Methanococcus maripaludis: one gene and its partner. Each later gene encodes a partner of the first gene's protein in a complex. Links are inferred from orthologs where the notes say so. Each region holds a gene or a part of one and is shown on either strand. Other genes may lie near its edges.

Region 1 (3,175 bases):
TCTAGCATCAATCTCAACTGCAATGACTGGACTTTGCAGTGAAGTTGTTGTTTTGGATATCGATGATAGACTTTTAAAATTAATTTCAGAAGTTTCTAAAAAAGAGAATTTAAACATTAAAACTGTAAAATGGGACTTTAAAAACGAACTTCCAAGTGAATTTGTAAACAAATTTGACACCATATTTACTGATCCACCATATACCCTAAACGGCGCGGTACTTTTCATGTCCAGAGGTATCGAAGCACTCGGAGATAACGGTATATTGTATCTTGCATTCTCTCACAAGCCTGTAGAGGAATACATTGAACTGCAAAAATCAATCAACAATATGAACTTTTTAATTTACGAATTAATTCCCGGATTTAACTTCTATGAAGGAACAGAAATTATTGGAAACACCACATTTCTGGCAAGACTCGTTGGAAAAAATTTGAAAAAGATAGAAGTTAATTCTGAAAAAATATACACGGGAGAATTAAAACCAACTTTAAGATACTACCAGTGCATGAACTGCAAAAAAATCCACGAAGTTGGAGATAAAATAAAAAGAATAGAAGAGTTAACCTGTGAATGTGGTGGAAAGAAATTTTCGATGGTTAAACGATCGAAAGTAAAACAGAACTAACTAATATACTTAAAAATAAAAATTTTAAATTTTTTTAAAATAAAAAAAGAGAATTATTCTGTTAATAAAACAGCGTTTACAACACCATCTTGTCCAGGTCTTGAGGTAACTTTTGCTTTACCCATTTCTGTTTCGATGATTGCGCCTTTTGTCATAACGTTTCTTCTGATGTAGTGTTTGTTTGCTTTGTTGTCGAGAACTTTTGTTACAGCAACTTTTTTACAAACTTTGTTTGCTTGATCAAAGACGTTTGCGTAGTTTGTTTTTTCCAACTTAACTTTTAAGTTTGCGCCCCTGCATCTTACAATTTTTCTTTTGATTCTGTCTGAAATTTGTGTTTCTGCTGCAGGTCTTCCCATTTCTCTTTTATGTTTCTTTGCAGCTCTCCAGACTTTAGCTCCTGTTGAGAGCCTTCTGCTTGCTCCTTGCCAAATTGCCATGATTACACCTTATTCTCGTTTATTTTTTTAAAAAAATCGAAGTTTTTCCGTATATCTAATAAATTTTTTGAGAGAGTATGCGAGTATAATATGTGATTGCTATAATACTATAAAAAATTAACTGCATTTCAAAATAGGTTAAATAAGTATAATAGTTTGATTATTTTATTGAATCTTCAAATAAAAGCTTTAAAATCGCCATTCTTACAGGAACTCCATAAAATGACTGTTTAAAGTATCTTGCCTGTGGAATATTATCAACTTCAGAATCGATTTCATCAACCCTTGGAAGGGGGTGCATGATAACCACATTTTTGTTTCCAATATGCTCTTTTGAAAGACGATATATTCCTTTTACTTTGTAGTATTCGTTAACATCGACAAACCTTTCTTTCTGAATCCTCGTCATGTAAACAACATCAACATCGTCAATTTCAACGTCAGTCATTTCTGAAAGTTTTAGTTTTCCATCGATATCTTCAATTACTTCTCTTGGCATTTTAAGTTCATCAGGAGCAATTAATTTTATTTCCACACTTTTAAAGAGTGATAATGCCTGACACAACGAGTGAACGGTTCTTCCGTACTTTAAATCACCGATAAATGCGATTTTTAAATTTTCAATGTGTCCAACTTCTCTTTTAATCGTATACAAATCAAGAAGCGTCTGTGTCGGGTGCTGGTTTGATCCATCTCCAGCGTTTATAACCGGAACTTTTGAATTTTCACTCGAAAGTCGTGCAGCCCCTTCTGATGGGTGCCTTATTGCAATCAAATCGCTGTAACCACTGATTACTTTGATAGTATCTGCTAAAGATTCGCCCTTGGTTACAGAAGTATTTGAAATATCTGTAAAACCAATAACATTTCCGCCAAGTCGTTTCATTGCAGTTTCAAACGAAAGTCTTGTCCTGGTTGAGGGTTCATAAAAAAGAGTTGCGAGTATTCTTCCATTTAAAAAATCACAGTGACCGTTTTCATTTAAAATAGCTTCCATTTTTTCGGATTCGTTTAAAATATTCAGAATTTCTTCCCGACCGATGTCTCTCATCGAAATTAAATGCCTCATCAAACCACCGACATTTTTCATTAGTTATAAATTAAATATATATAAAATTATGGTGCAACATATATATGCAGACGAGGTGTATTAATGGAACCTGTTCAAATTATCGGGATTATTGTTGGCTTTATTGTTATTTTAAAAATTACAGTACAGGCTAAAAAAAGTGCGATTTCACCATTTACTGCACTAACCTGGATTTTCGGATGGATTTTTGTAATGTTTATGGTAAGTTTTCCAAATTTCCTTGGGAAAATTGCACATGTTCTTGGAATCGGAAGAGGTATTGATTTTTTAGTTTACTTTGGAATCATAATCCTGTTTTTCTTAGTTTACAAATCATATTTAAGGGCAGAACACCTTGAAAGAGAAATTACTACGATTGTTTCAGAAATTGCAATTAATGAAAGATACAATAAAAAAACAAAAGGTGAAAATGATGGAAAACTATGAATTAGTAATGGAAACTGCGCCTTATGTTCAGAATATGGAATATATAAGAGAATTAATTGAAGAATCAGCCGATATAAAAGAATTAAAAATAAAATTAGTTGAATTAATAAATAATGAACAGAACGTTCCAAAAAAGACGGATTTGAAAATTTTAATGGAAAAAATAGAAGAATTAGGCCTTTAATTTTTAGGCTTTCTAAATTCGTGTTCAAAATCTTTGTCGTAAAGTTTTGAATAATCATAATTAGTTGGATTTGTTACATTTCCAACAATTATAAGGGCTGTTTTTGTAATTCCTTCGCCTTTTACTTTTTCAGAGATATCGTTCAATGTTCCCCTGATTTTTTTCTCATCAGGCCATGATGCATGATATACTACTGAAACTGCGGTATCTTCAGGGTAACCGCCTTCGATTAACTCACTGCATACCTTTTCAATCATTCCTGTTCCAAGATAAATTGCCATTGTAGCGTTGTGTTTTGCGAGTGCGATTAAACTTTCTTTTGCAGGTTTTGGAGTTCTTCCTTCAGGTCGTGTAATTATTACTGTTTGTGAGACATCTGGAAGTGTCAGTTCTGATTTTAAAGTTGC
Region 2 (3,219 bases), on another replicon or contig:
GTGTGATAAATAAATCATGATTCAAAATTATTTAATAGTACCGAGTTTAAAAATATATTGTTTTTTAAAATAAGTTTTGTAATTTTCACTAAAAATTATTATCAACACGATTAGAGGATTAAAATGGAGTTTGATTTAACCAATATATGTGGATATTTGGCAATTATAAACACGATAGTCCTCGTAATTTTATTTTACATTATTATAAGGTTATTAAAACTTGTAAAAAGTAATTTTGAATATTCAAGAAGTTTAACCTGCCCTGAGGATAGGATTGAAGTATTGAATGACGAAAAATACTATTATTACGTTTTAAATCGAATAAAATATGCCAAAAAAGAAATTGACGTCATTATGTTTTCGATATACTTAAATCCAAAGATATCAGAATTAATCGATGAACTTGTAAATGCGAGAAAGCGTGGAGTTATGGTTAGGGTAATTCTTGAAGAAGAAGTTGGATCAAATATTCTAGCCCAGAGCAAGCTTTCAAGCCAGCACATCATGGTAAAATTCCACGATTCTAAGAAAACACATAATAAATTAATAATTGTGGATGATACGGTTATTGTTGGAAGTCATAACTGGACTGATAAAGCCCTTTTTGAAAATAAGGAATCTGGAATTGCAATATCAAACGAAAATGTTCTTAAAGAGGAAAAAGAATATTTCGAATCATTGTGGAGGTCTGTCGAATGAAAATAGCTATTTTTTCCAAATTAACTATCAAGGAAGATGAAATAAAAGAAAAAATGAAAAACTTTGATGTAGATATTTATCCTCCGATAAAACGTGGAGATTTAACTGCTCAAAAAATCTTTGATTATGACGTCATTGGAATAATCGACGGATGTTTCCTTCAAAATACTGCGGTAGCCCATAGAGAAATTTTAAAGGTCCTTCAAAATAACATCAAAGTATTTGGTGCAGGTTCAATGGGGGCACTCAGAGCTTCGGAATTAGACAGCTGCGGTATGATTGGAGTTGGCTCAGTTTATTCATTATACAAACATGGAATAATTACCGATGATGATGAAGTTGCAGTTACTTTTGATGATAATTTAAATCAGATCACATTTTCAATGATCAGCTTTAGGGAAATGATCAATAATGCAATTAAAGATAAAATAATCGATGAAAATGATTCTAAGAAACTGATTACTTCAGGAAAAGAACTTTATTATCCACTTAGGACTTTTGAAAACGTTATTGAAAAATCGGGAATTTCTGATGAAAAAAAGGAAGTCTTGGAAAAATATCTTAAAAATCAACAAGACATAAAAAGAATCGATGCCTTTGAAATGCTCGAAGAAATTATAAAATATATTGAAAAACAGTAATGATTTAAAACAGTTTTTTAATAGTTATATAAAAATATCTGGTGAAGTTATGAAAATGGAACTTAAGGTAAAACCCATTGAAAACGGAACTGTTATCGACCATATCAGTGGTTCAAAAGCCTTGAAAGTTTATAAAATCTTAAATATCGAAGAAAAACTCCCGATGACCATTGCATTAAACGTGCCTTCAAAAAAAGGTGTTATGAAAGATATCTTAAAAATTGAAGGGCTTGAACTTACAAAAGAGGATGTAAATAAAATTGCGCTAATTTCACCAGATGCAACGATAAACATCATCAAAGAAGGAATCGTCATAAAAAAATTTAAAGTAGACCTCCCAAAAAGAATTGATGGGATAATCAAGTGTACAAACCCAAACTGTATCACGAACAAAGAAAATATTGACGGCAAATTTTCGATTGAACAGAAAAACACGTTAAAAATCAGATGCGAATACTGCGAAAAATTCATTAATTCGATTATAATCTCAAAATAAACACGTATTTACATTTTCAGTAACTATTGTCAACAAACATGCGGTGAATTTTATGAAATTGCACGAATATGAAGCAAAGGAAATTTTTAAAGAAAATGGAATCCCAATTCCAAAAAACAAACTTACTTGCGGTAAAGTCGACAGTATCGATTATCCTGTTGTTATAAAAGCGCAAGTTTTAGTCGGTGGAAGAGGAAAAGCTGGCGGAATCTTATTTTCAGATAATTTAGATGATGCAAACGAAAAAATTGAATCATTGATAGGAAACACGGTAAAAGGAGAAGTCGTTGAAAAAGTACTCCTTGAAGAGCAGATAAAGATTTCAAAAGAATACTATGTTGGCGTTGTTGTTAATAGAAATGAAAAAAACAATGTTGTTATATTTTCAACCGAAGGTGGAGTAGATATTGAAGAAGTAGCTTCAAAAACTCCAGAAAAAATAATAAAATTGCCGTTAGAATCTGGAAAAGAATTTTTACCATACCTTGCAAGAGAAATGCTCAAAAAAGCAGGCATTCCAAGTGCAGAAATTCCAAAAGTTGCAGACGTTTTGTGCAAAGTTTATAAAGCATTCAAAGATATGGATGGAATTTTAGCTGAAATAAACCCGTTAGTGTTTACAGAAGATGGAAAAATCATTGCTGCGGATGCAGTTTTAAATATTGACGACGATGCATACTTTAGACATAATTACGATAAATTTGAAGAATTTGAAAAACAGGAAAAATCCGAATTTGCATACGTTGAACTTGATGGTGACATTGCAGTTATCGGAAACGGTGCAGGACTTACCCTTGCAAGCATGGATATTGTAAAAGAGTTCGGCGGAGAACCTGCATGTTTCTTGGATGTTGGTGGTGGTTCGACCAGAGAAACTGTAAAAAAAGCACTTTTAAAAGCAACTTCTAGAAAAAATGTTAAAGGAGCATTTATCAATATTCTTGGTGGAATTACTAGATGTGATGAAGTCTCATTGGGAATTGTAGACGTTTTAAATGAAAATCCAAACCTTAAATTTGCAGTTAGAATGATGGGAACTAACGAAGAAGAGGGAAGAAAAATCCTCTCTGAAAATGGAGTAAGTTTCGAAAATTCAATGGACGGGGCAGCAAAAGCACTTACAGAACTAATAAATAGTTAACTGTGATTTTACATGTTTAAACTCCGAAAAAAAAAGCCTGAAACTGTTTCAAGAGATAAATATGAGGATATTAAAAAGATATATCTTGAATCTAAAAAATCTTATATCGCACTCGAAGCAAAATATAAACATGAATTATACACAAACAGCCAGTTAAAAAGTGAAATAAGCAGAAAAAATGTAGAACTTGAATATTTAAATCATAAACTAAATGAACTCTATGAAAAATATAGGGATCTTTC

Evidence for each region.
Region 2: the proteins of pyrB (region 1) and pyrI are in contact, whole or in part, in a crystal structure (PDB 2BE9), measured with the Sulfolobus acidocaldarius proteins. The link is inferred for Methanococcus maripaludis from one-to-one orthologs. Residues at the interface, in WP_011278411.1 of Sulfolobus acidocaldarius: Asn83, Leu84, Ala85, Asp86, Arg89, Lys103, Tyr104, Asp105, Gly106, Ala107, Arg109, Phe110, Glu113, His127, Arg169, Glu192; in WP_011278410.1 of Sulfolobus acidocaldarius: Asn115, Tyr117, Cys118, Ile119, Asn122, Asp123, Val124, Glu125, Ala126, Arg141, Glu143, Tyr144, Cys145, Glu146, Ile148.

What each region holds. Positions count from the first base shown.
Region 1 is NZ_JACDUL010000001.1:469,074-472,248, forward strand. Bases 184-3,085 are described here. They hold pyrB (aspartate carbamoyltransferase), read right to left. Parts: upstream 2,138-3,085; coding sequence 1,229-2,137; downstream 184-1,228. Other genes in these bases: HNP90_RS02640 (bis-aminopropyl spermidine synthase family protein), read left to right, coding at 184-628; HNP90_RS02645 (30S ribosomal protein S8e), read right to left, coding at 682-1,068; HNP90_RS02655 (DUF2304 domain-containing protein), read left to right, coding at 2,222-2,584; HNP90_RS02660 (hypothetical protein), read left to right, coding at 2,571-2,768; cobM (precorrin-4 C(11)-methyltransferase), read right to left, coding at 2,765-3,085. In the rest of the region: more of HNP90_RS02640, read left to right, coding at 1-183; more of cobM, read right to left, coding at 3,086-3,175. UniProt on the Methanocaldococcus jannaschii protein: Catalyzes the condensation of carbamoyl phosphate and aspartate to form carbamoyl aspartate and inorganic phosphate, the committed step in the de novo pyrimidine nucleotide biosynthesis pathway.
Region 2 is NZ_JACDUL010000002.1:402,327-405,545, forward strand. What follows is about bases 167-3,112. They hold pyrI (aspartate carbamoyltransferase regulatory subunit), read left to right. Parts: upstream 167-1,389; coding sequence 1,390-1,836; downstream 1,837-3,112. Other genes in these bases: HNP90_RS04960 (phospholipase D-like domain-containing protein), read left to right, coding at 167-699; HNP90_RS04965 (TfuA-like protein), read left to right, coding at 696-1,340; sucC (ADP-forming succinate--CoA ligase subunit beta), read left to right, coding at 1,889-2,977; HNP90_RS04980 (hypothetical protein), read left to right, coding at 2,990-3,112. Also shown: more of HNP90_RS04960, read left to right, coding at 124-166; more of HNP90_RS04980, read left to right, coding at 3,113-3,219. UniProt on the Methanocaldococcus jannaschii protein: Involved in allosteric regulation of aspartate carbamoyltransferase.